DNA from 3 places in the Metabacillus sediminilitoris genome. Region 3 is predicted to be linked to each of the others. Evidence: riboswitches for the same ligand, from Rfam matches in the RefSeq annotation. Region 3 holds a riboswitch; each other region holds the start of a gene.

Region 1 (10,425 bases), 510 kb from region 3:
GTGAACCATTAACATCCCAAGTGTTGCTCCTAAATAAGGGTTACCACCAAATCGTTGTGTTGCTGAAAATCCAATTAAGATAGGTAAAAAAACAAAAGCCGCATTTGCAAATGTATTAATAAGTGCTGCTAAATCAGCCATTCCGGGATTTGCCTCAACAAGTGACATTCCTTCAATAAATAAGTCTTGAGCTGTTAATAAATTATTAATTCCCATTAATAAACCACCAGCTACAATTGCTGGAATGATTGGCACAAAAATATCTGACAGCATCTTTACAAAACGCTGGAGAGGATTCATTTTCTTAGAACCCGCACTACTTACTTCTTTTGTGGACATTTCTCCCATGCCAGTAAGCTTTGACAGCTCCTTGTACACTTCATTTACAATTCCGGCTCCTAAAATGATCTGGTATTGTCCACCTGTTGAGAATGTACCCTTAACAATATCCATCTCATCTAACTTTGCTTGATTAACTTTTTCTTCATCATTTAAAACGAGACGAAGTCTTGTCGCACAATGTGCTGCAGCAGAAACATTTTCTTTTCCGCCAATTGCATCTACTATTTGTTTTGCAATTTGTGAATAGTTCATTGTTATCCCCCTTACCCTTATAAGTTTTACGGAACCGGTTCCATTCTTTTATAAAAAATATATGGTACCGGTTTCAATCATGATTAATTTATAAACCGGTCGTGGAACCGGTTCCATTAATAGTATATAAATTCTAGTTAAGTTTGTCAACACTCTCTCTAATAATCATGTCGAAATTTGAAACGGTAATCTTTTCTATTTCTTCATTATTAACCAATTTCACAATATTTTTAGCTGCTAGAACACCTGCTTCCTTATAGTTAAATTTTGCTGTCGTTATACTAGGATGAGTTATTTCTGTCACCTCATAGCCGCCAAATCCTGTAATCGATAAATCTTCTGGTACATGTAATCCTTCCATTTGTGCTGCCTTTAATACACCAAGAGCAATATTATCAGTTGCACAGACAATAATCGAAGGTTTGTAGGTTACATAGATTTCAGGAAACTTTTTTATTGCTTCTTTTAAATTAAAGCTTGTTTCAAAATAGGTAACCTCGCAATCACTTTCATGTGAGATAGCTTTTTTAAATCCAAGTTTCCTTTTCACTCCAACTGCTATATCTTCTTCTGTCACCCCAAGATAAGCAATTTTTCTGTGACCTTGACCAATAATATATCTCCCAAGCTCATACCCAGCTTCTTCATCATTATGGATTAAACTATAGCAACGTGGATCTTGCTGCCCAACTAACAATACTGGGACATCTATTTTTTGAAAGGCTTCAAAGTGCTCATCTGTTAATCGTGTCGCCAACAGAATGATTCCTGCAATTTTTTGATTTGCTAATGTATAGATACTTTCAATTTCGCGTTTAATATCTTGACTAGTATTTGATATGAGTAACTGATAATTCTGTTCTCTTAGTTGCTCATCAATTCCGATTAATGTTTGAGATGTTGCATAAGAATTAAGCCTAGGAACAATTGTGCCAATAATATTCGTCTTCTTCGCTTTTAAGCTACGAGCAAATGTATTAGGAACATATCCAGTCTCTTTAATAACACGCTCAATTTTTATTTTTGTACGTTCACCAACAGATCCGCCATTCAAATACCGCGAAACTGTACTTTTTGCAACACCAGCTAGTTTTGCAATTTCTCCAATTGTCATCTTTAATACAACTCCAACTTTAATTTGCTTGTAACAAGTATACACGAAATCAACTTATCTAATAATAGTTGAAACTGATTTTTAAAACAGCAAATAAAAAGGCCTCTTTTTTAAAGGCTGTTTTCTAAAAGATAGTTGCTTTTAAATAGGTTCCTTGAACAAAAACTATTTAGGTTGATTGGAACGGATATGCGAGACTACTACGGGAGCAGCGGGACAGATGAGACTCATGCAGGCGCTAGCTCCGAGGAGGCTCACCTCCCGCCCCACGGTCATCGTGCATCCTCTCGTTTTTAATCAACCATTCCTAATACTGTTATATAGCTACAAATTTTTCCTTTTTAAAAGATTGTTGTTTAGATTGTAACGAATTCAAGATAAATGTTTGTGATAAAGATTCAGCATAGTCCGGTCGACTCAAACCTGTAGAAAATTAGTGTTTGGTTTATAACTTTATGAGTTGGGACAAAAAAATTCAACAGGAAAAAATTATTTTGTTCAAGCAATACTATCGAATATAGACAATTTATTGTTTTCGCATATTTCATTATTAAGCCAATATTGCAATGCTTATGAAAACAACAAAAAAGACACTAGGTTAACCTAGCATCTTTATTCTTTATTTCTAACAATTAAACTGGCACAGCTACAAAAAACTCATTATAAAGGGCTTGAACAGCTCGTTTTTCCTGCAATTCTTTTACCCCAAACATCATGCTAACTTCTGATGAACCTTGATTAATCATTTCAATATTTACACCTGCATTAGCAAGTGCTTTTGATGCACGTGCTGTCGTACCGACATTATGACGCATTCCTTCACCAACAACCATAATCAATGTAAGGTTATGTTCTATGATCACTTCGTCTGCATGTAATTCAGTCATAATACGGTCTTGGATTGCTTTTTCCATTTCTTCATCCATTTGATCTTGTCTTAAAATAACTGTTACATCATCAATACCTGATGGTGTGTGCTCATATGTTAAACCGAAATCTTCTAAAATTTGCAGCAGTTTACGACCGAAGCCGATTTCTCTGTTCATTAAGTATTTGCTCACATAAATACTGCAAAACCCTTTATCACTTGCAATTCCGATGACAGGACCGTTCGAATTAGTTCGTTCATTAACAATTCTTGTTCCCGGTGCAGATGGGTTATTTGTATTCTTTACATTTACAGGAATACCTGCACGGAATGCTGGTATTAAAGCTTCATCATGAAAAACAGAAAACCCTGCGTATGAAAGCTCGCGCATTTCACGGTATGTTAGCTCTTTAATCTCCTTTGGATTTTTTACAATCGTTGGGTTAACAGAGTAAACAGCATCCACATCTGTAAAGTTTTCATATAAATCCGCTTTTATTCCGTTAGCTAAAATAGAACCTGTAATATCTGAGCCACTTCTTGAGAACGTAAGAACTTCACCGCTCTTTGTGTATCCAAAAAATCCTGGAAAGACAATGATTCCTGATCTTTCACGCAATTTATATAAATTATCATAAGACTCCGGCAAAACTTGCGCATTTCCAGGTTCATCTGAAACTAGTAATCCTGCATCCTTTGGATTTACATAGTGTGCTTCAACACCATGATGTTGAAAATAAGCAGCAATAAGCTTCGCATTATTGTCCTCTCCACTTGCTTTCACTGCATCTAAATAACTTTCTGGCTTACTCTTATCTCCGTTAAGAATATCCTTTAAATCATTAGAAATTTTCTCTATAATATCGAGGGAAATTGATAATTCTTTTGCAATGCATGCGTATCTCTCGATGATCGCCGCAAAAACAGGTTCAGCATGATCATTATTTAAATGCTTTTTGGCACACTCAATTAATAAATCAGTCACTTTAATATCGTCGGAATAACGTTTCCCAGGAGCTGAGACTACTACGATTTTTCTATCTGGATCTGAGACAACGATTTGCAGTACTTTTTTAAGTTGTTCCCCTGACGCTAAGGAAGAACCTCCGAACTTTACAACCTTCATTTCCACATCTCCTACAATTTAAAATTTTCAGTCAATAATATGTTTTATTATCGCCCGTTTTGCTTAATTAATCAAGAAATTTCTTCTGCATAAATACATTTGTTTATCCAGAAAGGACAATACATTGTAACTTTTAAGCCATGCAGGAGACTAGCATATAGCCTCCATATCCTCTATACAGTATGCTCTAAATTGGTAACAAATGTGCTTCAAATGGAAAAATCCATCCCGTTATTTTTTTCTGTAATAAGTAAGCGCAAGTGCAAATGCAAGTACTGTCCCTTTTACGATATCCATTGCAAAGTAAGGTACAGACATCATCACAAGTCCGTTTTGAAGAATACCGATTAAAACAGCCCCAATAAAAGTGCCAAATGCATTTGGCTTTCCTGCACCTAAAACAGAAAATCCGATAAACGCAGCAGCAACTGAATCCATTAAATAAGGAGATCCCGCATTTATTTCAGCTGTCATCACGCGAGAAGCAAGGACAATCCCGCCAATTGCAGCAAATAATGCTGATAACAAATAGGCGATTACTTTATATTTATTAACAGGAATTCCTGTTAACCTAGCCGCTTCGATATTACCGCCAATCACATACATATAACGTCCATGTTTTGTGTAAGTTAGGAAAACATGAACGACAACAACAACAACGACCATTATAAGGATAATCCATGGTACTTGACCAATTTTTTCAAAAAGAGGACTGATGATTCCTGTTGAAAAGGTTCCGTCAGGCATTACCATATTTTGCGATACTGTTGCTCCTTTTGTGTACGTGAGTGCTATCCCTTGTACAATGAACATAGTCGCCAGCGTTATAAGCATATCCGGAACCTTTAGCTTTACAATGACAAATGAATTTAAGGCTCCGACAAGCAGTGAAGCTACAATAGCCGAAAAAATAGCCACAACCGTATTTTGCGAAAACCACACAAACATTGAAATGACGATTGCATTCGATAGAGAGGCTACAGAACCAACTGATAAATCAAATCCATTTACAGCGAGAGAAATGGTGATTCCAATCGCGATAATTGTCACAATCGAAATAGAACGTAAAATATTAATTATATTATTACCTTGAATAAACGATGGATTCGTAGCGGCAAATATGATGATTAAGAGAAAGATTGTTAGGATTGTTCCATATTTATATAAAAATTGGAATAAATCGAATGTCCTTTTAGAAGGATTATTCACTTGTACAGGATGTGATTGATTCATCCTTACTTCCCTCCTGTTGAATAAAATAGTAGCTCTTCTTCGTTTGTTACGTTTGTTTCTATTTCCTTAGCGACTTGTCCATCATATAGAACATATAAACGATTCGTAATCCCAATTATCTCTGAAAGCTCAGAGGAAGCATAAATGATCGCTTTTCCTTTGTTGGCAAGTTCTAAAATGAGTTCAAAAATATCTTTTTTAGCCCCGACATCGACTCCTTTTGTCGGTTCATCAAAGATATATACATCAGCATCAGCGATTAACCATTTGCCAATTGCGATTTTTTGCTGATTTCCCCCAGATAAATGTTGAACCATTGCTTCTTCTGAAGGTGTTTTTATCCCAAGGCGCTCAATGAGCTCTAATGATGTGCTTCTTTCTGCCTTTCTATTTATAAAACCCAAACGTTTTGTAAAACGCCCTAAATTCGCTGCCGTTAAATTTGTCGAGACAGATTCCATAACGAGAATTCCTTCTTTTCTTCTTTCCTCCGGAACTAATGCGATTCCTTGCTTAACTGCTTGATATGGATTAGATAAGCGCAATACCTTTCCATGCAGTTTTACTTCTCCAGTCTTTATTTTTGTTTCGCCAAATAATGCCTTACATAATTCTGTTTTCCCTGCGCCAACTAAACCTGCTATCCCAACAATTTCACCTTTATTCACTGTTAAAGATATATTTGTTAATTTATCTGAATCGCAAAGATTTTTCACTTCAAAAATGGCTTCACCCGTCACGAAAGATAAAGATTTTTGAGGAAATTGTTCTGTAAGTTCCCTTCCTAACATTAGTTCCACGACCTTATTTGGTGTAGTATTCGAAATTAACTCATGTGTCACAACCTTTCCATTCCTCATAATTGTAATCTCTTCACAAATCTCAAATATTTCAGGAAGGCGATGCGATATAAAGATAATTCCTACACCTTTGTCTTTCAGCTCCTTCACAATACGAAAGAGCTCCTTTGTTTCTGAATGGCTTAACGGGGCCGTTGGTTCGTCTAAAATGAGAAAGCGGCAATTTGTTGAAACTGTTCTTGCAATTAGCACCATTTGTTTTTCTGCCAAGGATAATTCGCTAACTAATCTTTTGGAAGATACATTTATGTGTAAGCTTTGCAGAATATCTGTTGCTTCTTCATGAAGGTTCTTCCAATTTACAAAGAAGCTTCTCCCCTTATCATTAACAGTTTTGGATAACAGAATATTTTCCCCTACTGTTAAATAAGAAATTAATGCTGTGTCTACCTCTTGATGAACAATTTGAATACCGCTGCTTTGCGCATCCTTTGGTGTTCGGATATTCACTTGCTTTTGATCAATTAATATATCACCTGTGTAATGATCATAAGCACCTGATAAGACTTTCATTAACGTTGACTTTCCAGCACCATTCGCACCGATAAGTGCATGTGTTGTCCCAGTTTTTATTGAAAAACCGACTGAATTTAATGCTCTTATTCCTGGAAATTCAATCGAAATAGCTTTCATTTCTAACAACGTACTCAACATAACATGCCTCCTTTCTTATAAATCAGCATTCTACCTTATGCTAAAAACAAACACTCTCTTAAACTAGCAAAGAGAGTGTTTGTAAGACCTTAAAATTATTTTTTATAATACTCTTTTAATGTTTTGATCCACTCTTCTTCAAATGCTGTTGATTGTCCCCAGCCTTCAATTGAATCTGCAAGATTAACCATGTTAATAGGTTCACTAGATTTTGCTAATGCATCTTGAGAAATAAGTGAAGCTTCAAGGTTATACGTCTCAGGTGTTTCTTCACCAGCTAACTTTTTAGCTAGTAATCTCATATCTACCGCACCAATCAGCTTAGGATCAACTGCTGCTGTATATTTCCAAGAACTGCTTTTATCCTGGATTTCTTGAAGATCAGCATTTGAGACATCGATCCCATAAAGTTTTATTTCATCTCTTCCGGCTTCTTTAATTGCACGAGCTGCACCAATTGCAAATGCATCCCATGTTGCAAATATTGCGTCAATTTCACCTTTAGGATGTTTATTTAACATTGCTGCTACAGCATTTTGAGTTTGTACTGATGTATCAGCTGAAGCCACTCCAAATCGTTCAATTTCTTTCAAACCAGGATTACTGGCTAATTTTTCTTGATAGACCGCATTACGTCTCACCATTGGCGGAAAACCGTCTACCCAAAGATATACAATGTTAGCTTCACCTTTTGTATCTTTAATAAGCTGGTCTAAAGCTAACGTAGCAAGTGCTTCATCATCTTGGGATGTCAGTGTTACACCTTCAACTTTCGCTAACTCTTCATTTGAATCAAAAGTTACAACGCTTTTACCTGCATCAACAAGTTTTTGTACTTCAGCGACTGTTGCTGCATCATCTCCATGTGAAATAATAAACCCGTCATAATCTTCCTCTAATCCCTGTGCAATAGCATCATGAAATTTAGCTGTGTCACCATTTGCTGTAAATACATCTACCTGGAAGCCAAGCGCTTCACCCTCTTCTTTTGCACCGGCAAAAAATTGAGCAGTATGATCATCACCACCAATTTTTCGAATCACTTTAATTTTTGTTACATCATCACCAGTAAATCGTTCTGGAACACCATCTAGTGATACATCTTGATTTCCTTTCTCTTTAACAGACGCAGTTGTTTCTCCACCACCTGAAGAGCATCCAGTTAATAACAAAGTAAATACAAGAATTAATAAATATGCAGAATTTAGAAATCTCTTTTTCATGTGTTTGTGACTCCCCTTTTCTCTATTGATATTGCTTCAATTACATTTCATTAACATAATAAAAACTTGACGTAACACCATCGTTTAGTAGTGAAAGTCTTCGTTTTTCTTGTACTATCGCCTTTTAAAAGATAAAACCTGATAATACAAAAAACCTCTCTAAAGATAGAGAGGTTTCGCCACAAAATATATAAGGAGTCTCCTCTCTTATCTTTCAAAACCAAATAAGGTTTTGCAGGAATTAGCACCAATTCTATATAATAGAACGGTTGCCGGGCGTCATCGGGCCAGTCCCTCTGCCACTCTTGATAAGAGATTGTTTATATGCAATTCAGTAAAAGAAAGAATAAATATACTTTAATTGGGTATCGCAATAATGTCAACTATTTTTTGAATATTTTTTAAACAGAAAATATTTTATTCTCAATGAAAAAGCCGTTTATAAATAGAAGGTTCATACCCTTCAATTCATAAACGGCAGGAAATCTGTTAGACTGTATTTGTGATCTTTACGCAAAAATATGACAATATGGTTCACTTTTTCTTTTGGCTCTTCGCTCGATTACGATCAAGCTCTGCTGCATACTCTTCTTGAGATTTACCTTGCTTTTGACTTTCAGATTGTATCTTTCTAAATTTATTATCATTTAAATTTGGCATGGTTACACCTCCTTTTAGACTCCGTTATTATATTCATAATTGATTTTTATATACGTTGGTATATCTATTTAGTAAGATAAAGTATGTATAAATACTGATATAATCTAGAATCAAAAAAAGCATAAGTATGTCGTAAATGACCACTACTTATGCTTCTGTTTCATCCCATTTCTTTAGCTGAAAATTTCACATCCTTCTTCTGATCCTTCCTGTTGAGTACGAGGGGCATCACAAGTATGACACCAATTATCAGGCAAATGGCAGAAATTTGATAGGCTAAAGCTAAACCTGTAAGCTGTTTGACTATCCCTGCTAGGCTCATCATCAACACCATTCCACCCATAAAGAGCGGTGTCATAATCCCGTTTACCCGTCCAACAAATGGTTCTTCTGCATTTTGAAGAATCATTGTATTAATACTAATTTGGATTGCCGGCATCATTAATCCCGCAAAAAACTGTGCTGCTAATGTAAGCCAAAGAATAGTTGAGAAACCCATTATTGAAATCATAATAGCATTTACAAGCATTCCAGCCGCAAGCATTCGAATCGGCTTGACTTTTTTTGAAATGGCTAATGCAATTCCACCGCCTATAATCATGGCAACTCCATTTATCGCCATAAACCATTGGATAAATTCCTTATTCATCTGCAGCTTCTCTGTCACGATAAAAATACCTAATGGCTGTATTAAGCCGATTGCTAAACCAGCAACAAAGAAATTCGCTCCAAGAAGTGTTAAAAATTTATTTTTCAATACATACTTAAATCCCTGAACAAACTCTGTTACAACGGTTGTTTGTTCAGTCGTTTTTTCCATTGTTTTATCTGCAGGTAAAAACATTAATGCTACAGCTGAAAACAAAAACATAACACCGGTAATGGCTATTGATACTTCAATTCCAAATTGTTGAAACACCACAGTCCCAATAACTGGCCCAATAATCATAAACAAGGCAAACATTGTTTGGTAAATAGACATTCCCATTTGAAGTTGTGCTTCAGGAACATGTACTTTGAATAGCTTCATTCCAGACGGCTGTGAGAACTGCGAAAGTATTGATGATATTAGCATCGCAAAGAAGACAACATGCCAAGATGAAAAGATTAACGTAATTAAAACAGCAAAAACAGAAATAGCACTTAAAATATCACACCAAACCATCGTCCTCTTTGGTTTCCACCTGTCTGCAAACGTCCCTCCAATAATGGAAAAAATAAAAATTGGAGCATATTCAGCAACCGAAATCATTGATACTGCAAAAGGATCTTCATTCGTTTGTTCCATAACAAAAAGTAACACAGAAAAATTTCTTACCCAAATACCAAGCTGCAAGAACAAACCTGACAGTAAAATCGCGCGAATAAATCGATTTCCAATAAAGTCTTTAAAAGTAGTTTCTTTTTCCATCCGATTCCTCCACTAATTCTAGTCGCACTTCATGCTGTTTGCGGGTGTTAAGGCTGAAATAAACAACTATATTTCTAGTCCTGCAAAACCATAATGTACCATATATAATAATTGCAAATACCCAAAAAAATTCCTTTAATTAGGAAACTGGAAGAACTTAAATTTTTATTATTTTTTGTGGGTCCGATTTAACATGTTCACTTTTAAATACAACTCTGTTTCATACCATGTGGTTACTCCATATTCCTTCTTATCTTTTTTCTAATGAAACTCATCTGTATACAGATGAGTTATCATGTAAATAGTGATATTATTACTAAATATATTAAGAGAGTAAATTACCCTTTTTCGTTACTATTGGTATAATGGTTACAGAACTCATTTTTACATAAAAAAGAAAGGTTTGATTTCATTTGGAACACAATTCCTCAAACTTTATAAAAAGTATTATTAAAGAGGATCTTGAAACTGGAAAACGTGATAATGTCTATACTCGTTTCCCACCTGAGCCTAACGGATACCTTCACATTGGTCATGCAAAATCAATTGTGATTAACTTTGGATTAGCAGATGATTTTAATGGAAAAACAAATTTACGTTTTGATGATACAAACCCATTAAAAGAAGATATTGAATACGTTGAAGCAATCAAGGAAGATGTTGCATGGTTAGGCTATCAATG
Region 2 (10,425 bases), 2.4 Mb from region 3:
ATTTGTACTTTATTAATGAATTCAATCATTGGATGTTCTTTTAATCTGAGGCTAAAACCATCGTGTATTGTCATGTCTCCAATGACTTCTCCGATTGGTTGATCAAGCCACTCTTGTGTTTGTCGTTCATCTTCCATAACCAATGAGAGTATTTCATCGTCAGTTCCTACCTGATCAGCTAAGAGTAATGATGCTTTTTTCTCAACAATCGTTTTCTTTTGTTCTTTATTAATGATTATTTCTACTTTCCCTAAGGCTTTACCGTTAAAACTAGGTTGAATGACAACAACGCCATTTATTGTGGCAGTAATGGCGCGATGCTGATGTCCTGTAAATAAGACATCTATGCCTTCAATCTGCTGGCAAATCTGATATGCTTGATTTTCTCCAGTGTGTTCTTCTGTAGGTTCCTCTGTCAAAACATCACATTCAATTCCACCATGATAGGATACAATCATAACATCAGGCTTCTCTACCTTTTTGATATAATCTACCCATTTCTTTGCACTTTCAAATGCATCTTGAAATATAATATCAGCAATATGTCTTGGATCTTCCCAATTTGGTATGTAATGTGTCGTAATTCCTAATATAGCTATTTTAATGTCTTGGATATTTTTTATGATATAAGGCCTACCGAATAATGGTGACTTTGTCTTGTTCGTAAGAATATTTGCTGAAAGCCACGGGAAACACGATTGCTGAACAGCTTTTTGTAACACTGACAGTCCGTAATTGAATTCATGATTACCGATTACTGCTGCATCATACTTTAATGTATTTAACACGGTTATCATCGGATTATTCTTATCTTTGTTCTTTTTTACATGATGAAATGTTAGAGGTGTTCCTTGAAGAAGGTCGCCATTATCAATTAGGATTAATTGGTTATTTTTCTTCCGCTCATTTTTTATGATCGTCGAGATTTTCCCTAATCCACAAGCATGGTTTGTACTAGTACTATAATCATGTGGAAAAATGTTCCCATGTATATCTGAAGTTTGTAAAATCGTAAGCTTAACCGTTGTCATATTACACCGCCTCAATTTTCACTTCTTGAAATTAATCTTACACAAACACATTGTTGTAAACAACAAGGAAATGAAGATAAAAAACCATGCTTCTAATCATTCTTCACTAAATTTAAGCATAGTAATTGTTATACATTGTTTCAAAACTTGTTTTTTCCGCTATAATATTTTTAAGTAAGAATTTTTAGATAAAAGGTGGATCATTTCAGGAGGAGTAAGCCTAAATGTCTGGAGTTTTAATCGGAAGTATATTATCTGCACTGTCAACAGGATTAGGAGCCATTCCAATACTGTTTTTGCAAGGGTCAATTACACATAGGTGGCGTGATATCCTTTTAGCATTCTCAGCAGGAATTATGATGACTGCCGCAATGTTAGGACTAATACCTGAGTCATTAAAATTTGGAGGAATACTTGAAGTAACAATTGGCTTATTTTTGGGAGTGCTTATTTTAACAACATTAGAAAAAGCGATCCCGCATATTGATTTAGAACACACAAAAAGTGGCATTCAATTTGATGAAAAAGCGATGCTAATTGTTGCCGCTATTACACTGCATAATATTCCTGAAGGGTTATCCGTAGGCGTAAGTTATGCATCAGATGTATCTGAAACTGGAAATTTAATCGCTTTTGCAATTGGATTACAAAATGCACCAGAGGGATTTTTAGTTGCTTTATTTTTAATAAATCAAAGTATCGGGAAAGGAAAAGCCTTCTTAATTGCTACCGCAACTGGTGCAGTTGAAATTGTCGCTTCCTTACTTGGCTTTTACTTAACAAGCTATTTAAGCTTCCTTGTTCCATACGGACTATCGTTTGCTGCTGGTGCAATGCTGTTTATCATTTATAAAGAACTTATCCCAGAAAGCCATGGAGATGGCAACGAGCGCATTGCGACATATTCATTTATTATAGGAATTCTTTTTATGATTATTTTAATTAATAGTTTCTAGAAAAGTGGAAGCGCCTGTTCAGCCCTGACATTCATAAGACGCGAATGAAATGAAGGTGTTCTTTACCTACATTTCATACGTGGCTTATGACCTCGAGGAGCTAGGCGCTGGAGCAAGACATCCTTGAAAAGCGTATGCGCCTTGACCCTGCCATAACATGCTCTAGTAAATATCATGTAGAGGCGATTACAACCTATACAAATTATCGAACGAAAAAAGTCAGGTCTTTATCGAGGATAATGACCTGACTTTTTTTAACTATAATGAACGCTGTCCCCTATATTCCACATTTTCATTGAGTGCACTAAATCATATAACGGGCGTGCTGCCATTGCTTTTTCTTCTATTAATATGAGTTGATACTCATTAAGAAGCATGTCCAAATCTTGACTGCAATTTACTGCCATTTCACTTGTATATCCTTCTTTAATTGCAATCTCTATCATTTCTTCTCTTTTATTGTTAATTTTCTCAAGAAGTTTTGCTTTTAATCGATCATGGTTCATCGAGAGCCCCTCCCCGTTCTACAAAAAATGATTTGTTAACTATACAAATAACAATATCCTTTGTGAAGTATTACAGATTTTGCTAAGTTTGTAAATAGATTCGCAATTTTAGACAAACTTAGCAACTGTAATTATGACAATTTCTTGAAAAAATTACTATTTACTTAACATTACTCTATCTATTCCCACAACTTTTTTAGTATAAACTACTTTTTTTCAAATATTAGTAAAAAAATGAATGAATAAACATGTACATAACACATGATTTTTTCCTTGCTGGTCAAAATAAGTGAAACCTGACATACGAAGGAGAAAAAAACATATGTTTAAAACTATTTTAATATTGAATCTCCTCTTTTTGACATTCATGCCATTAGAATCACTTGCAAAAACAACCGAATCAACCAACATTCAAAAACATGTCGCCATTGTGATTGATGATTTTGGTAATGGTATGAAAGGGACAGACGAAATATTGTCACTACCAATTCCCCTTACTGTCGCTGTCATGCCCTTTCTCTCTACAACAGAAAAGGATGCAAAACTAGCATATAATAAAGGACATGAGGTGATTGTTCACCTTCCTATGGAACCTTTGCATGGAAAAAAAAGCTGGTTAGGTCCAGGTGCAATTACGACCGATTTAACTAATGCAGAAATAAGAAAACGCGTGAATGCAGCGATTGATGATGTACCACATGCAGTAGGAATGAATAATCATATGGGATCAAAAGTAACTGCTGATGAACGAGTGATGAGAACTATCTTAGAAGTGTGTAAAGAAAGAGGACTTTATTATTTAGATAGCAAAACAACTAGTAAAAGTGTTGTCTCAACTCTTGCGAATCAATTAGAGATTCCTTTTTTAGAAAATGAACTTTTCTTTGATGAGCAGTACACAACAAGTCATATTGTAAAACAGGCAAATCTTCTGATGAATAAAATAGATAAGGATAATGAAATCATTGCAATTGGACATGTTGGTATCGCTGGAGAGAAAACAGCATCTGTCCTAAAACAATATGTTCCGCTTGTTAAACAAAAAGCGACAGCAGTCAGATTATCGGAATTATTCGTTGATCCTGAGGAAGTTACTGATATACAGTAAACATGTTGTTATGTTTAGAATGGCTTTTAATAAACATTTGCATTTTCCCCCATTCCTTCATATAATAAATGTAAATAACTGATCGGAAGGGTGAATGTTGAAGCAATGAAGTTCTAATCTTTTTTTTCGCAGGCAAGAATATTCAACTTATTGAATAATTTAAACCTAGAGAAATTGGATTAGTATGCCCATTCTTCAACATATACATCTATAAGCAAATTTTATGTGATTTTTCAAAATGATGAAGGAACACAACTATTTGTTTCTATATCTATTTGTGTATGATGTGGCAAACGAAACCTCTCTAGGTATAGAGAGGTTTTTTTATTGAAACCTCTCTTTCATAAGAATGGTGAGGTGTATTTTTTATGACAATGATTCAAGTACGTAAGATAAAAAAACATTTTGGTGATAAACAAATTTTAGATCAACTTTCATTTGAAATAAATGAACACGACAAAATTGGACTCGTAGGAATAAACGGAGCCGGAAAGACAACATTAGCAAATATCATTCATGGTGATATCGTACCAGATGAAGGAACAATCACAAGAAGAGATGAACTAAAAGTTGGTTACTTGCTACAATCTGTTGATTACTTTGTAAATGATTATAAGACGATAACTTCCGACTTCTTAGAAATAGCAAGTGAGTTGGGATTAAATAAAGTACATTCTTGGAAAGAAGAACGTTTTTTACAATTAAGTGGTGGTGAAAAGTTAAAAATTGCTTTAGCACAAATTTGGTCTGCACCCCCTGACATTTTAATTTTAGATGAACCAACTAACCATCTTGATTTACATGGAGTCAATTGGTTAGTGAATCAACTTAAAGAGTTTAAAGGATCTGTTATCATTATCTCCCATGATCGTTATTTTCTTGATAAAACGGTGACAAAAATATTTGAATTAGAACAAGGAAAACTAGTGATTTACAATGGGAATTATTCTGAATATCGCGATGAAAAGAAAAAACGGTATGAGGAGCAATCTCATCAATATCAAGTCCAACAAAAATATAAAGAACAGGTTGAGGGTCAAATCTCACAACTAAAGCAATGGGCTGGGAAAGCACATCATACAATGAGAGAGCAAGAAGGTATGAAAGAATACCATGGCGTAAAAGCAAAAAAACGTGATAAAGCAATCAAATCAAAGCTTAAACGATTACATCAAGAACTTGAAAAAAATAAATTAGAAAAACCGATTGAAGAGAAAAAAGTTCGTTTTCAATTTGAGGCAAATCAGAAACGTGGCAAAAGAGCAGTTGAAGCAAATAACATAACAAAAATGTTTTCTGATCGAATTCTCTTTAAAAATAGCCATTTTTATATAAATAGTGGCGAAAGAATTGGGATCATTGGTCCAAATGGTTCTGGAAAAACGACATTACTGAACATTTTATTAGGGAATGAATCTTTAACTCAAGGTGAAATCTCAATGAGTTCCGGGCAAAAAACCGCTTATTTAAGTCAAGATGTTGCTGATATGCCAATAGCTCAAACAGCTATCGAGGCTTTACATCTTTCCGAACAAGAAAAACTTTTTCAAGCAAGAACGACGCTTGCGAACATGGGGATGAATGCGGCGAAATTAAATCAACCGATTGGGACACTAAGTTTAGGTGAACGTACCCGAATCAAATTGACGAATATGCTAATTAATGAGTATGACTTATTAATTTTGGATGAACCAACAAACCATTTAGATTTAGCGAGTCGGGAACAATTAGAAGAAACATTAAGTAAGTTTGCAGGTACGATTATCATTGTGTCACATGATTATTATTTTATGAATAAGCTTTGTGATAAATTGCTTGTTATCGATCAATCCGAAATAAAGCGTTTTGAGATGAATCTCGAACAGTATGAGTTAAAAAAAGTACAGCAATCCAAGCCAAAAAGGCATGAAGTAGAAGAAGAGCTATTACGTGTCAATACTGAAATATCTGCGGTACTTGGTGAATTAAGTTTTTTAACAACCCACTCAGAAAAATACATGGAGCTTGATGCACGATTTAATTTGTTGGCAAAGCGAAAACAAGAATTATTAAAGCAACAAAAGAAAAATTAGATTTTTATCAAGTCTGTTTTCGCAAACTTTGTTGCTATTTACCAAGTAATGCGGTTTTGTTGATTGCAGTGAGAGGATGCTCGCTTTTTAGCGGGGCGGGCGGTGATCCTCCTCGGAGTAAACGCCTGCAGGAGTCTCGCAATCTGCTCCAATCAACTAGTTTTCGTTGTTAAGCAACAATCTCATAGAAAAAAGCCTTTATCAAATGTATATAACAAGTTTTCATTAACAATAAAAAACGAGGTGCAACAGATGAATCATTCTGTTTAACCTCGCCTTTTATTGTTTTTTATGCGTTTAATTCCGCTTTATCATACACTGGTACCCAGCCTTCAGTCGTAACGAAAATTCGAATAGCTACTACTTTTCGATCTTCCATTAAAGTGAAATAATGTCTTGTATTCTCTGGAACTGAGATTAAATCTCCCGGGCTTAATTCAACATCAAAAAACTGGCCATCTTTTGCTTGGATAACAAATACGCCATGTCCACTCACAATAAAACGTACTTCATCATCTGTATGGTGGTGTTCTTGTTGGAAGTTTGTTAATAATTGATCTAAATTCGGTGTGCTATCAGATAATGAAATGATATCTTGTGCTTTATAGCCGCGACGCTCAGAAATATCTGCTATTTCCGCTTTAAAAATTTCTAGGATTTCATTTTTTTCTTCATCGCTTAGATTGTAATTCTCTTGAAGATTTTCTGGTAACTTCGTAATATCCCATTGCTCGTAAATAACCTCTTGATCAGCAAGAAAGCTTGCAACTTCCTCTTGATTTGTGATTCTTTGTCCAGTTGCTTGAAAATGAATGTGTGCCATGATTTTTCCTCCTCATTTTTTGCTCTTTTTTATAGTTTTAATTATTTATTAGAAACAGCCTAAATATGTGTATTTAGCTGATTATCACGGACCTTAATTTATTTTATAGATTGATAAGCTAATAATTTTAAATGATATGAAAATAGAAATTCACTTGCCTCTAAATATTTTTTTGCTTCAAGTGCATTTCTTCCCCAAACCGTTATTCCATGATTTCTTATTAAAACCGCACCAGCATCCTCTTTCACATATTCTCCAAATTCTGCTGCCAATTTTGGAATATATGCATGATTGTGAATGATCGGGATTGTAAATTCCGCATCTTCTTCCCATAGTCCATAAGCTTTAATGATTTCTTGCCCTTTAAAGGTTATTCTGCCCTTATCACCATATAGCTCTGAGATCACATTATTATCAATTGTATGAACATGAAGACTGCAGCCCGCATTTGTTTTATTATAAACCTCAACATGTAAAAGAGTTTCTGCCGATGGCTTTAAATGAGTATTTTCAACAGGTTTCCCGTCTTTGTCAACAAGTAAAAAATCCTCGTTCGATTCTTTTGTTTTATCTTTACCACTTGCTGTTACGAGAAAGGTTAGCGGCTGTTGATCAACCTTAATGGCTAAATTTCCACTTGTACCAGGAAACCAATCTCTTTTTGCTAACACTCGTTTAATATCAGCAAGCTCTTCCCATCTAGATTCCTTTAGGCTCATGCTTGTACCTCCTGCTCTAGACTTTCCAACACGTCAATCACATCATAAAAGGTCGTAAATGGTTTATGAGGCAAATGTAATTCGATACTTTTGTCTAATAATAAATCTCTTGCGATGACAAAGTCTGCAAGCTTTGCAGCTTGTAAATCAGTAATGGAGTCACCTATGACTATTTTACGCTGGTTACTATTTGTCAGTTGTCTAATAATAGATGGTTTGCAGCAGCCGCAATCATTTTCACATGTATGATCACAGCTATGCGGCCAGCCAATTTTAATCTTTTCGTTCGTAAAGTCTGCTTTGTTGCAATAAATCTTATCCTTATCAATTAATCCTTCAAGCAACGGATAGACAAAGAAGTCAATCCCCCCGCTAACAATATATAAAGGGATATTTTTCTCTTTTGTATATCGAACAAAATCATGAAATCCCGACCGAATTTCTGCATGATGTAGAATATAGTCGACAATTTCATTTTTTGCTGAAGATGGCAGTAATTGAAACATCTTACCAACACCTTCACGAATTGAAACAGCCTGAGATAACACGCCATTTTTAAGCTCAACCCACTCAGGTGGTGCAAATTTTTTCATGATCGCAATGATATTATCTGTCTCGGTGATTGTGCCGTCAAAATCACAAATGATTACGCTATTTGTCATTTGTGCACCTCTTTGGCTCCCCATAGTTCAATCGCAAGTTTTAAATTTTCGTCAGACTCTGCAGCTTGTTTTAAGGAAATTCCAGATAATGTGGCATTAATTGCTGCACGGAATGCACGCCCTCCGCCAATTGCTCCATTTGGATGACCGTGAACACCACCGCCTGCATTTATAACAGAGTCGATCCCGAAGTCTTGGATAAGCAATGGTACAAGACCTGGGTGAATACCTGCAGAAGGTACTGGAAATGATTGTTTAATCGAGTCTTCCATTAGACAATTTTCTGCAATACCCAGCGCTACATCGCGCTCCAATGCAACACTTCCATACGGTGATGGAAATAATGAAAAATCAGCACCAGCTAATCGTAACAGCTTACCTAACAAGAGTGAGCTTGAAAAACCGTATAGGCTTGAAGCTGTTGTTGCTCCGCTTACGGCAGGATGTGCCATGATTGGAATCGAAATTTCCTTATCTTCTGCTAAGCTTTGTAACACATCAAGACCATATGCAAACACGTTAAACAGCAGGACATTTGCACCAAGTTCTACTGCTCGTTTTGCTTTATTCTTTAAGTCATATGTTTTTCCTGTTAAATTGACTGCATATAAAGCTTTATGACCAGTTTCATCAAATACATGTTGTAAAATTTCTTTTCCAGTTCGTATTCGTTTTTCAAAAGGTGTTAGTAGATTATCAAAGAGAATTTCATCGTCTTTAACAAGATCAACTCCGCCTAAAACTTGCTGTTCTAATTGATCTTTTAAATACGTAAGATCTCTCCCGATTACCCCTTTAAAAATGCTCATGAGTAATGGGCGGTCATATACACCTAATGTTTCACGAATTCCACCAACACCAAATGATGGACCAGGGAATGAAGATTTCACTTCTTCTGAAAACTCTAGGTCAATTAATTTTACTTCCCCATCAAGTGAAAGCTTACCAAAAACGGTTGTTAAAATAGCAGGAAGATCATGACTATAATTTAAGCTAGGATAGGCAATTTTAATTTTGCCTTTCGTTACTTTCTTTCCTAAATAGTGATTCGTCTTTTCACACTCTTCTAGTTCTGTTACTTCAATTACGCGGCCTTTATGGGCTTTTAATTGCTCTTGCTCGAGCAAAGGAAGATCTGTCCATGAGCCGACAGTTAATCCTAACGCAATCCCTTCTGCCTTTTTATGTAAATCACCTTTTGCATCATGAACGAGATAAGTTGCAATTACATCACTCACATTAAAACCTTCTTTCTTTTGTAAATCATTTACGTTTTCTGAATGTTCTCACATATTATTCGTATTTATTCTATCATTTCTAATCAATATATATCATTATCTATTTAACATTTTTTCACAAAGAAAAAGCCCCTCCGACACTAATAGATCGAAGGGGCTGTACCATGCATGTGCAACAAGCATATCTCCTTATCTATCAGCGAATGCTGCAAGAATTAGCACCGTGCTTACCCAAAGGTAAGTCGGTTGCCGGGCTTCATAGGGCTAGTCCCTCCACCTGCTCTTGATAAGAACGAAACGTTCATAAAGTTTTTTGAAATTTATATGAATTATGACAGATCCTATTTTTTTTGTCAATAACAATTATTTTAAAATAAGTTTAACGCTTTAATACGCTTTGCCGCTTCTACTAATCTTTCTTCAGAAGTCAACAAACCTAATCTTACGTACCCTTCCCCATAATCTCCAAAACCGTTTCCAGGTGCCATCACAACATGCGCTTTTTCCAACATATAATCAGAAAAAGCCTGTGACGATGCAAACTCCTTAGGAACTGGCAGCCACGCAAAAAACGAACCTGCTGGAGCTGTAACATCCCAGCCAATTTCACGAAAAGCATGTATCAAAACATTTCTTCGTGATTCATAAAGGGCATTAAGTTCTTCTACACATGTTTGAGGACTTAATAATGCATGTGCAGCGGCTTCTTGTATGGCACTAAAGACACTTACATACATGTGATCCTGTAAAAGATTCAGCGCCTCAATAACCGAAGGATTTCCGACCGCAAAACCAATTCTCCATCCAGCCATATTAAAGGTTTTTGAGAATGTATAAATTTCAATCCCTGTCTCCTTTGCACCTTCAGTTTCTAGAAAGCTTATTGGGCGTTTTCCATCAAAGCCAATCGCACCATAGGCAAAATCATGAACGACACAAATGTCATTTTGAGTAGCGAACTCCACAGTTTCCTGGAAGAATTCTGATGTTGCTGTTGCACCTGTTGGATTATTTGGATAGTTTAAAAACATAGCTTTTGCTTTTGCGACGACATCCTCCGGTAAGCGATTATAATCAGGCAAAAATTGATTTTCACGTTCAAGTGGCATCATTTCCATTTTTGCACGTGCCAGCTCAACACCTGACCAATAATCAGGGTAACCGGGATCTGGAACAAGGATAACATCGCCTGGATTTAACAAGCATTGTGGTACCTCTACAAGTCCAGCCTTTCCTCCAAATAGAATGGCAACTTCTTTAGCAGGATCGATTTTCACACTATATTCCCTTTCATAAAACGTTGCGATCGC
Region 3 (10,425 bases):
GCTTGGATTTGGCCCTTATATCCTTGGATTTATCATTCCATTAACTGGCTATAGCACACTATATGTCATATTAGGGATCCTTAGCATTGCAACTGTTATTCTTTACTTCTTCCTATATGGAAGAAAAGAACGCGAAGCAAAAGCTAATATGAAGACTAGTTCTATTTGATAAAAAGGGATTTCTTGAATGAAATCCCTTTTTACTTCTTCAACTTTTTTTCCATACTGATGCATATTTCTTTTTATACTTCAGATCTTCCTCTTTTTCGATTAAAACTAATGCTGCTTGCTTTATTTCCTCTTCCTTTAATTCATCAAATAAGTTTCTAAGATCTTGTATGATATCAAACCGAATCAAGGTATAGTTTTTTTCATTAAGACAAGTGATAAAACGATCAACAAGACTTTTCATGACTAGCTTTTTTTGCTCTGTACCCGCTAAACCAATTCTCCAAATGGATTGCAAGCTATGTCTCGCTGTGACAAATTTTTTATCCTTTGTTACCTCCGTTTCTCAGGATCACTTACTCTTTCATTGTTACTAGATTCTACTTATCTAGCATTAGGCCTTTTACCAACTGAAATATGCTGATTGATTTTCTCTATGAGCTTTGGCAGTTCACTCATTGATCGGATCGTAAAGTCTGCCCCATTTTGTCTAAATGAATTCTCTGTTTGTAAGATTGCTTTTTCTTGATCAGATTCTGATAGGGCATGAAATTCATCTAAACTTAATCCCATTTCAGAGCTCCCAATGATGACACCAACAGCCCAAACTCCTGCGTTTACCCCCTCTTTTATATCTGAAGGAGTATCCCCTACTTTCACTACCTTACATGAGGCTGATAAGCTTAGAGCTTCCATATTTCGGTAAATCATGTATGGATAAGGTCTTCCGAAAGAATTTGTATCATCAGCTGTAATATAATAATCTGGGCTGTAGCCTTTTTTCAACGCATTAGGAACGACGACATCCATCATCGTATTTGTGTATCCAGTTGTCGAACCAATCTTTAGCCCTTGTTTCCTCAAGGTTTCGACAGTCTCTATAACCTCTGGAATTGGATCTGTATACTCTGTTAATGATGCCAAAAGGGCAGGTTCAAATTCTGCATACAAATTCTCCACATCTTGCTCATTAAACGATCTTCCGAATTTTTCTTCCCATAATGCTGATACCCTTGGCATGGAAAGCATTGCACGAATATGATCAATTTTCAGCAATCCCATTGGAGCTCTTGCTTCTTCCATTGTCACGTCAATCCCTGCTTTTTTAAAAATATCAATAAATACATTTACCGGTGCAAAGCATCCAAAATCAACTGTTGTTCCCGCCCAATCAAATATCACACCTTCAATTTTATTCATTTTGTCACCACTCCTATATATTCTTCAATAATCGCACATAATTGTTGTATATCTTGTTCATAGATTTCACCAATATTTCCGATTCGGAAAGTATCAACATCCGTCAGTTTACCTGGATAAATGACATAACCCCGCTCTTTGACGAATGTATAAAAGTCATCAAAGCTAAAATGATTATTTGGAAAAAGAAATGTTGTTATAATTGGCGATTGTTTTTCTGCAGAAATATACGGATGTATCCCTAATTTCCCAAGTCTTTCTCTTAAAAGACGATTATTGCTTTGATAGCGAGCAAACCTTGCTGATATCCCGCCTTCATCAACTAATTCATCAATTGCCTTGGAAAAGGCAGCCACTACATGTGTTGGTGAGGTATAGCGCCATTTTCCTTCCTTGTCCATTTCCTTCCATTGATCAAATAAATCTAGTGATAAGCTACGCGCATTTCCTTCACATGCTTTTAGCTTATCTAGTTTAGCAATGACAAACCCAAACCCAGGTACACCTTGAATGCATTTATTTGCACTGCTTATTAAATAGTCAATTTCCAGTCCCGGGATATCAATTTCTATACCGCCAAAACTGCTCATTGCATCTATGATTAATGTTTTTCCATATTCCTTTGAAAGCTTTGCTATCATGTCGATTGGATTTAAAATGCCTGTTGTTGTTTCACAGTGAACCATAACAATATGAGTAATTTCTTGATCTTCTTTTAGGATACTGCTTAATTCAGCATCATTTGGATATTCATTATAAGCGACGCTATATTCTCTAAAATTTAACCCGATATATTGAGCCATTTTGACTACACGCTCACCATAAGCACCATTTGTGATTATAAGAGCTTTATCATTTGTTGAAATAGCAGTTGTCATGACAGATTCAACAGCGAACGTCCCGCTTCCTTGCATAAGCACAACCGTATACTCTTCTTCCGATGTACCGGCTAATTCAAGAAGCTGAGACCTAATTTTTTGAGTGATATTTTTATAGTCCTGATCCCATGTACAACGGTCAAATAGCATTTCCTCTTTCACTGTACTTGTTGTTGTTAATGGACCTGGCGTTAATAGTTTATAGTTATACATATTTCTAACCTCCTTTTATTTTGCTGAGTTGAAAAATTGTTGATGTTTTTCTAATAGTTCCACTGTTAATGGCTGATCAAATTTCATGAAATGTGCGGGTTTGTTAATAGAAGAAACTGTTTCACCATTATAGAGAGCAACCGGATAGTATGTTAATAAGTCTTTTCTAGCATTGTTTATGATGACCTCTGCCATTTCCATTGCTAGCTTCGTCGTTGCTTCATCATCTTTATCTACAACGGCAATTGACTCAGTGAGTGAAAAATTCCCTTCAACAGGATCGATAAAATCAATTGGTTGACCTGACTCTTTTGCTGCTACAGCTTGATGTCGGAGACCAAAGCCTGCAGCTACTTCCCCAGCTTGTACTTTCTTTATAGGACCCGAACCTGAACTTTCTAAATGCGGGCCGCTATTTGCAATTAAATCATGAAGAACCGTTTTCCCTTCTTCTTCTCCATATTGACTAATTATTGCTTGAATCATTAACCAGCCTGTCGAAGAATCTAGTATATTTGGGATCGACACGAGGTCTTTGTATTCCGGTTTTGTTAAATCCTTTAGCGATGTTGGCATGGCTAAACCCTTTTCTTTGATTACTTCTGTGTTGACAAAGATAGACCCTGTAATTGCTAAAATTGGTGTATAGTATGATGGATATTGTTCAAATGCATTTGTTTCAAAAGTTAAGTCTTTAAACATAGCATGTTTTTGTTGAGCACTATCGATAAAATAAGAACTCATTGTAACTAAATCAGCCTCAATTTGTTCTCCTTCAGCCATAAGCTTTCCGCCTAATTCAGAAGTACCTAAAGATTGAAGAACATACTTTCCTTCATATCCGGCATTTTTTAAGGCTGTTTCCATTGCTGTAATTGCTTCCTCATCACCATTTGTTCCAATTACAACCTTTTTTGCTTCATCTACTTTTTGAGTATTACACGCTACCAATGCAACTACTGTTAATCCTATTGCAAACAGAGTCAGCAACATTCTCTTCATGTTTTTCATCGTAAAATTCCCTCGCTTCTTGTCCTTCATTATGGATGATGTATTCATCGTTGTTCTTCTTTGCAAATAATCACAAAGTAACTTAATCAATAAATTTGTAAAAAAGATGAGTAAAGATAAAACAAATATTTCATTAAATTTAGCAAAATGCTGCAGCTCTTTAATTTTGCTCGCTACTAATGAGGTTTGCGCTGAAACTAAAAAGATAATTCCACTAATCGTAACCATCGCATTGATAAAATAGTAGCTAAACATCTCAATTACCGTTGATGCTGAGTTCGGTAAAATAACCCGAAAGATGGTCTTGAACCAGCTGTCACCTAATAACTCTCCAGTCGTTTCCCATGTTGGGTTCATTTTTGATAAGGAGTTTTTCGCCATTAAATATGGTGTAGTAAAGAAGTGAATGATATTACAGAGCACGATAATGGCGAAAGTTCCCTTAAAACTGCTCCCATTAAAAAGCAGTAAATACGACAAGCCTAATACCATACCTGGTACAGTATTTGTTATCATTGAAATACTATCGATGGTTGCTTTTCCTTTAATAGGTGTACGGACATTTATAATTGCTGAGCAATAGGCGACTACCGTACCAATAACAGCAGTTAATATAGCAACGACTATCGAGTTTTTATAAACAGCTGTTAAATCACTTGATTGAAAAACTTCAATAAAATGCTTTAAAGTAAAGGATGGATCATATGGAAAACTCGTTAAAAATGGTGCGATAAACATAACGGCAAAAACTGAAAACATTCCTAATAGAATAATAGATGAGATGATTCCTAAGAACGTATCTCTAAGTTTATGCTGAACTAACTCGGTATCTGTAAACTTGTCATAATGGAAATTAAACTTTTCAAGATAGTTTAAAAGAAAAACACCAAACACTGCAGGTAATAGCATTAACACTGCTATGACAGCTCCGTTATTAAAGTCAGGTATTGAACCAAGCATCACTTGATAGAGATGTGTTGCAACAACATAATATGTCCCACCAACAGAGGCAGGAATACCAAAATCAGTAAAGCTTAAGATAAAGGCAAGGACAAAGGCTCCGCCCAATGTGCCCCATAATGGACGAACGATTGTGTTCATAAAACTTCTAAAGGTCGAATCACCCATAAGTTTTGAAACGATAATATATTTTTTATCAATATATTTAAATGAATTATGAATTAGTAAAAACGCTGCAGGTAATGTATAAATCACATAACCTATTAATAATCCGTTAAATCCATAGATCTCAAATAGATTTCGCCCAACTAGCTTTGTCATTAATCCTTGATTCCCAAAAGAATACATAATTGCAAATCCATACGTGATTGTCGGGAGCAGCATCGGGATCATAATACCTATTTTTATTGCACTTTTTAATGGCCGATACATTCTCGAGCAATTAATAGAATAAGCAAGAATAAAGGCTAAAATTGTCGTAATAATAGCGGTAATGCTAGAAATTTTAATACTATTAACAATTGACTCTAACAGTTCTCGATTAGAAAGGGTTGATAGATAATTTGAGAAACTGTAACCATCACTTGTTTCGAACGAACGAATAAACAAAGAAACAAGCGGTAATAAGAGAAAGATGGCGAACAACACTACGATTGGGATAAAAATGACACGCATTCCCGGCTTAACTTTAGTCATTTTCTTCACCAAATAAGTTATAAATATTTTGTTTCTTAATATGTAATTGTTTAAGAATAAATTCTTTCACAAAGTCATTACTTGGTTTATTAATAATTTCTTGAGGTGTTCCAAATTGCGAAATTTCTCCTTGATTAATGATTAATATTTTATCTGACAACGTTAATGCTTCTTCAGGATCATGTGTGACAATAATGGTTGTAAGCTTATATTCTCTGGCAATTAGTTTAATCCGCTCTTTAATCGATTCCTTAATAACGCCGTCCAATGCACTTAAGGGCTCGTCCAATAATAATATTTTCGGTTTCATGACCAATGTTCTTGCAAGTGCAACCCTTTGTTTCTGGCCGCCGGATAATTCTCCTATTTTCTTTGTTAAATGAGGTTTTAACTCCAAAAATTCAATATACTCATTAAGCTCTTCCTCTGTAACTAAACCCTTCTTATTTTTTAAACCATAAACAATATTTTGGTAGGCATTTAAATTTGGAAAAAGCGCATAATCCTGAAAAACAATATTAAATCCTCTATTCTTCATTTCTACTTGACTCATATCGATATCATTAAAAATGATTTTTCCAGTATTCATCGTTGTTAATCCCAAGATTATATTTAATAGGGTTGTTTTTCCACTCCCACTTTGACCAAGGAGTGAAACGATTTCTCCCGTGTTAATTTCTAAACTGATATCATTTAAAACAACTTTGCTATCGAATTGTTTGCTTATATTCTGTAATTTCAGCAAACGGCTCACCTCCTTGAACACACCCTTAGTATAAAAGGGAAATGTAAATAAAAATAAAGATTTATGTAAATGAAGTGTAAATTTTGCATATATTATCAATAACTTATACATAAATTTTGACTATATTAACTCAAATTTATCAACATGTTACCTGTAACTACTTTAAAAATCTTGAATATATTATGAGTTATCAGTACACTTAAATTAATTAATGAAGGCAAAAAACGATAACTTTGAATGGGTGATTATATGTTTCCACTTGAAAGACAAAAGAAGATCCTTGAGCTGCTAATGATTAAAAAAGTCATTAAGATAACAGAGTTAACAGAGGAACTAGAGGTTTCTGTCGATACGCTTCGCAGAGATTTAAACCTTCTTACAGAACAAGGGAAAATCGAGAAAATCTATGGCGGGGTTAAACTAGTAGAATCAACATTCGGAGAATCCTCTATAGATGAACGCATGATTAGTCACTTAAAGGAAAAAGAAATGATCGCACAAAAATGCAGTGAATTTATCAATGATGGCGATTGTATTTATATTGATAGCGGGTCAACAACCTATCAAATTGCCAAATATATTAAAAATAAAAAGAATTTAACAGTCGTGACAAATTCAATTCCTGTTGTAAACGAACTCCTAAATAGTGATGTGGAACTAGTCATCATTGGCGGGAAAGTAAGAAAAAACGAAAAGTCTGTCGTTACTTACGAATACTTATTTAATTTTAGTGAATTGAATATATTAAAAGCCTTTATTTGCGCAAGTGGTATTACGATTGAAAAGGGAATTTCTGATTATAATTTAGAGGAAGCCATTACAAGAAAAAAAATGATCGAGTTATCAAAAGAAATTTTCGTAGCCGCAGATAGTACTAAATTTGGGAAAGATGTTACAATCGGCATTGCTTCCCTTGATAAGATTGATTACATGATTACAGACCATAACTTACCTACTCATTTTGTTAATCAATTCAAAAAAACTAGTACAAATCTTATTATTTCACAAAATTAAACATTTTTATAAAAACCCTATATCAGAATAGTCTACACTAGAGACATGTTCATGATGGTAACATTTCATTTCCTTTATTTTCTAGATATTAACCAATTGGGTGTTATTGTCCAATAGATATAAAATCATTTTATAGATTGACAGAACTTAACTATATTAGTATATTAGATACTATTAATTTACAAATTTAATCTTATCCAGAGAGACTGAGGGACTAGGCCCGATGACGTCCGGCAACCCCCTATTTGGGAAGGTGCCAATTCCTGCAGAATGGTTTCATTCTGAAAGATAAGCCAAGATACAGTTTCTGTTTCGATGCTCCTTTCAGATGAAGGAGTATTTTTTTTGTGTCTAGGAACGGGGACAGAATTCGCTTTATTTAAGCATACCTTCCAAATAGACTAGATTTGCTAACCTTAGGTGAAATTTGGATGTAGAAAAACATAAAAGGAGGTCATTACATGATTAAAATTCGCAATCTTTCGAAAGTATATAAAACTAAAAATGGTCAGGTAACTGGTGTGGATAACGTGTCACTGACAATTCAAAAGGGCGATATTTTTGGAATCGTCGGCTATTCCGGTGCAGGAAAAAGCTCCCTGCTTCGCTGTATCAATCTTTTGGAACGGCCTACTTCCGGAAATGTCACCGTAAATGGCACAGATCTCACCTCATTAAAAAGTAAAAATTTACGGATAGCACGGTTAAAAATCGGCATGATTTTCCAACACTTTTATTTAATTAGCCAAAAAACTGTGTTTGAGAACATTGAATTTGCCTTAAAAGCAGCGAAAATACCTTCCAAAGACATGAATGACCGTGTTGAAGCCTTACTTGATATGGTTGGTCTTGCTGATAAACGTGATGTATTTCCTTCACAATTGAGTGGAGGGCAAAAACAGCGCGTCGGCATTGCACGTGCACTTGCCAATAATCCTAGTGTCCTTTTATGTGATGAAGCCACTTCAGCCTTAGACCCGACCACAACAAAATCAATTTTAAATCTATTAAAAAAAATTAACAAAGAATTAAACATTACGATCGTTTTGATAACTCATGAAATGGATGTTGTAAAGGAAATTTGCAATCGCATGGCTATCATGCAAGATGGTAGAGTGATTGAAGAAGGTCCAGTATATGATATCTTCGCAAATCCACAGGAAGAACTCACGAAGGAGTTTATCGAAAGTGTTGTTTCATATGATTTGCCTGCTGCGATTTTTAAAAAGTGCGAAGGAACAATTATTAAAGTAACATTCAAAGGAGAGATTGCTGGAGAAGGCATCATCTCCGATACTCTCCAGCTATATAACGTAAAAGGCAACTTCCTGCACGGTTCAATTGACTATATACAGGAGGCGCCGCTTGGTATTTTTCTTATGGAATTAAAAGGAACAAGTGAAGAAATCAGCAAAGCCATACAATTTATTGAAAATCGTTCAGCCCTAGTGGAGGTGTTACGTTATGGGATTTGATATGAATCATCTTATTGAACTGATTCCAGATATAAATCTAGCATTTCTGCAAACTATTTATATGATTGCAATTTCCTTAGTCATCTCAACTGTTATTGGGTTACCGATTGGTGTCCTTTTATATGTCACAGACAAGGGCCTATTCCTGCAAAATACTTGGATCAATTCCATCATCGGTTTCTTAGTTAATATGGTGCGATCAATTCCGTTTATTATTTTACTTGTTGCATTAATACCATTAACTAATTTCCTCGTCAAAACAACGATTGGACCAACAGCAGCAAGTGTCTCACTTTCTGTCGCAGCCATCCCATTTTTCGCCCGCATTGTCGAAACGGCATTACGAGAAATTGATAAAGGTGTTGTTGAAGCAGCAATCGCAGCAGGTGCTACACCATGGATGATCATTAAAGATGTTCTTTTACTTGAAGCAAGATCTGGAATTATTTCTGCTATTACATTAACACTTATTAGTTTAGTAGGATTTTCAGCAATGGCTGGTGTTGTCGGCGGCGGCGGAATTGGTGATTTGGCCATTCGTTTTGGTTATTACCGCTATGATAATACCATTATGATCGCAACAGTCGTTATTTTAATTATATTAGTTCAGTTAATTCAGCTAATTGGTGATAAAATCGCCAAAGCTGTTAATAAAAAATAAACATCAGAAAGAAGGAATACTCACATGAAGAAATGGGTTAGTTCATTTATTCTATTATTCGCCTTAACAGCTCTTGCAGCATGCGGGAATACCGAAAGTAAACAAAGTAGTGATAGCAAAGAGAGCACAGAGTCAAAAGAAATTAAAATCGGAGCTACTGCTGGTCCTTACAGTGATATGGTTTCAAAAGCCATTATTCCTGGGTTGGAAGAAAAAGGATATAAAGTAGGGTTAGTCGAATTTAGTGATTATATTCAGCCTAATAAATCGTTGAACAATGGCGATATTCAAGCAAATCTATTTCAAAACTCGACATATCTAGAAAACTTCTCAACATCAAACAAGATGGATTTAACACCTTTAATTATTGTTCCAACAGCACCAATGGGGATCTTCTCAAACACATATAAATCTCTTGATGAAGTAAAAGATGGAGCAACTGTTTCACTACCGAATGATCCAACAAATGGAGCAAGAGCTTTCAATACATTGCAAGATGAAGGATTCATTAAAATTGATGAAAATGCAGACCCTGCAACAGTATCTGAAAAAGATATCATTGAAAACAAGAAAAACTTGAAATTTAAGCCGCTCGAAGCTGGACAGCTCCCTCGTTCTGTTGACAGTGTTGATTTAGCAGCTGTTCCTGGTAACTTCGCAATTGCTGCTAACATGGATTTACTTGACGCAATCGCTCTTGAAAATATGGCTGATCATTACCGTAATGTTGTTGCTGTAAAAACAGACAATAAAGATGCTCAATTTGCAAAAGACATAAAAGCAATCGTGGAGTCAGAAGAGTTTGAAAAAATTATCGATGAGGAATTTAAAGGATTCGGTAAACCTGAATGGATGGAAAACCGTTAAAAACCTTTAGAAATTTTCGGTATCCTCAGATTTTTTATTGCGCATAAAATAGCAGAAGCTGTCCTATTAGGACAGCTTCTTTCTTGATTTACTAACTAGATTAAGATTGGAAAGCAATTTTCTTATGTGTTTCCTTTAGCCAGCTAATGAATTGCAATCTGTCATGGACTTCAGCATGTCGATGTGATCTTTAATAGTATGATGCCACATTTTCGCTTCCACAACAGATGGATCTTCATTTTGTACAGTAAAACCGCAATTGCATGTTAATTCTTTCATTTTAATCTCTCACTTTAGGTTATCTGTTTTTATTACTTCGCTTGTTCTACGTAGTTTTTAAGCAATGTTCCGAGTAGATGCTTCCATCCTTCAGAATGCTCTTGTTCCCAGTTCTCTTCAATAACGCCTGATGCTGTATGGGAAAGCTGAAGCAACGTTGCCCCTTCCTTCTCCAGAAGACGATACACATACGAGCTGTTAACTGCTCCCTGCATTCCTAAATGTCCATGAAGGCGGATTTCTTCTGGGGCGTTCACA

What was found. Region 3 has a riboswitch for S-adenosylmethionine ahead of GMB29_RS26395 (methionine ABC transporter ATP-binding protein). Riboswitches for the same ligand answer to the same signal wherever they lie in the genome.
Region 1: it holds a riboswitch for S-adenosylmethionine, as region 3 does, so the genes downstream of both, GMB29_RS02160 (sugar ABC transporter substrate-binding protein) here and GMB29_RS26395 (methionine ABC transporter ATP-binding protein) in region 3, are expected to answer to the same signal.
Region 2: it holds a riboswitch for S-adenosylmethionine, as region 3 does, so the genes downstream of both, mtnW (2,3-diketo-5-methylthiopentyl-1-phosphate enolase) here and GMB29_RS26395 (methionine ABC transporter ATP-binding protein) in region 3, are expected to answer to the same signal.

Annotation. Positions count from the first base shown of each region.
Region 1 covers NZ_CP046266.1:409,817-420,241, reverse strand. The annotation lists gene GMB29_RS02185 (sucrose-specific PTS transporter subunit IIBC) at 1-594, opposite strand, end outside; gene GMB29_RS02180 (LacI family DNA-binding transcriptional regulator) at 728-1,708, opposite strand; gene GMB29_RS02175 (aspartate kinase) at 2,341-3,702, opposite strand; gene GMB29_RS02170 (ABC transporter permease) at 3,934-4,935, opposite strand; gene GMB29_RS02165 (sugar ABC transporter ATP-binding protein) at 4,938-6,449, opposite strand; gene GMB29_RS02160 (sugar ABC transporter substrate-binding protein) at 6,545-7,672, opposite strand; SAM riboswitch class I at 7,877-7,987, opposite strand; gene GMB29_RS27575 (hypothetical protein) at 8,207-8,332, opposite strand; gene GMB29_RS02155 (MFS transporter) at 8,493-9,743, opposite strand; gene GMB29_RS02150 (glutamine--tRNA ligase/YqeY domain fusion protein) at 10,157-10,425, shown strand, end outside.
Region 2 covers NZ_CP046266.1:3,142,123-3,152,547, forward strand. The annotation lists gene GMB29_RS14895 (bifunctional metallophosphatase/5'-nucleotidase) at 1-1,031, opposite strand, end outside; gene GMB29_RS14900 (ZIP family metal transporter) at 1,256-1,987, shown strand; gene GMB29_RS14905 (aspartyl-phosphate phosphatase Spo0E family protein) at 2,242-2,493, opposite strand; gene GMB29_RS14910 (divergent polysaccharide deacetylase family protein) at 2,816-3,601, shown strand; gene abc-f (ribosomal protection-like ABC-F family protein) at 3,970-5,673, shown strand; gene GMB29_RS14920 (1,2-dihydroxy-3-keto-5-methylthiopentene dioxygenase) at 5,963-6,496, opposite strand; gene GMB29_RS14925 (methylthioribulose 1-phosphate dehydratase) at 6,595-7,215, opposite strand; gene GMB29_RS14930 (2-hydroxy-3-keto-5-methylthiopentenyl-1-phosphate phosphatase) at 7,212-7,877, opposite strand; gene mtnW (2,3-diketo-5-methylthiopentyl-1-phosphate enolase) at 7,874-9,115, opposite strand; SAM riboswitch class I at 9,302-9,408, opposite strand; gene GMB29_RS14940 (pyridoxal phosphate-dependent aminotransferase) at 9,484-10,425, opposite strand, start outside.
Region 3 covers NZ_CP046266.1:5,499,681-5,510,105, forward strand. The annotation lists gene GMB29_RS26360 (MFS transporter) at 1-169, shown strand, start outside; partial or broken gene GMB29_RS26365 (hypothetical protein) at 209-508, opposite strand; gene phnX (phosphonoacetaldehyde hydrolase) at 553-1,368, opposite strand; gene phnW (2-aminoethylphosphonate--pyruvate transaminase) at 1,365-2,459, opposite strand; gene GMB29_RS27560 (extracellular solute-binding protein) at 2,475-3,470, opposite strand; partial or broken gene GMB29_RS27565 (ABC transporter permease subunit) at 3,522-5,126, opposite strand; gene GMB29_RS26385 (ABC transporter ATP-binding protein) at 5,119-5,871, opposite strand; gene GMB29_RS26390 (DeoR/GlpR family DNA-binding transcription regulator) at 6,121-6,885, shown strand; SAM riboswitch class I at 7,076-7,180, shown strand; gene GMB29_RS26395 (methionine ABC transporter ATP-binding protein) at 7,347-8,360, shown strand; gene GMB29_RS26400 (methionine ABC transporter permease) at 8,350-9,021, shown strand; gene GMB29_RS26405 (MetQ/NlpA family ABC transporter substrate-binding protein) at 9,046-9,888, shown strand; gene GMB29_RS26410 (hypothetical protein) at 10,024-10,167, opposite strand; gene GMB29_RS26415 (SRPBCC domain-containing protein) at 10,200-10,425, opposite strand, start outside.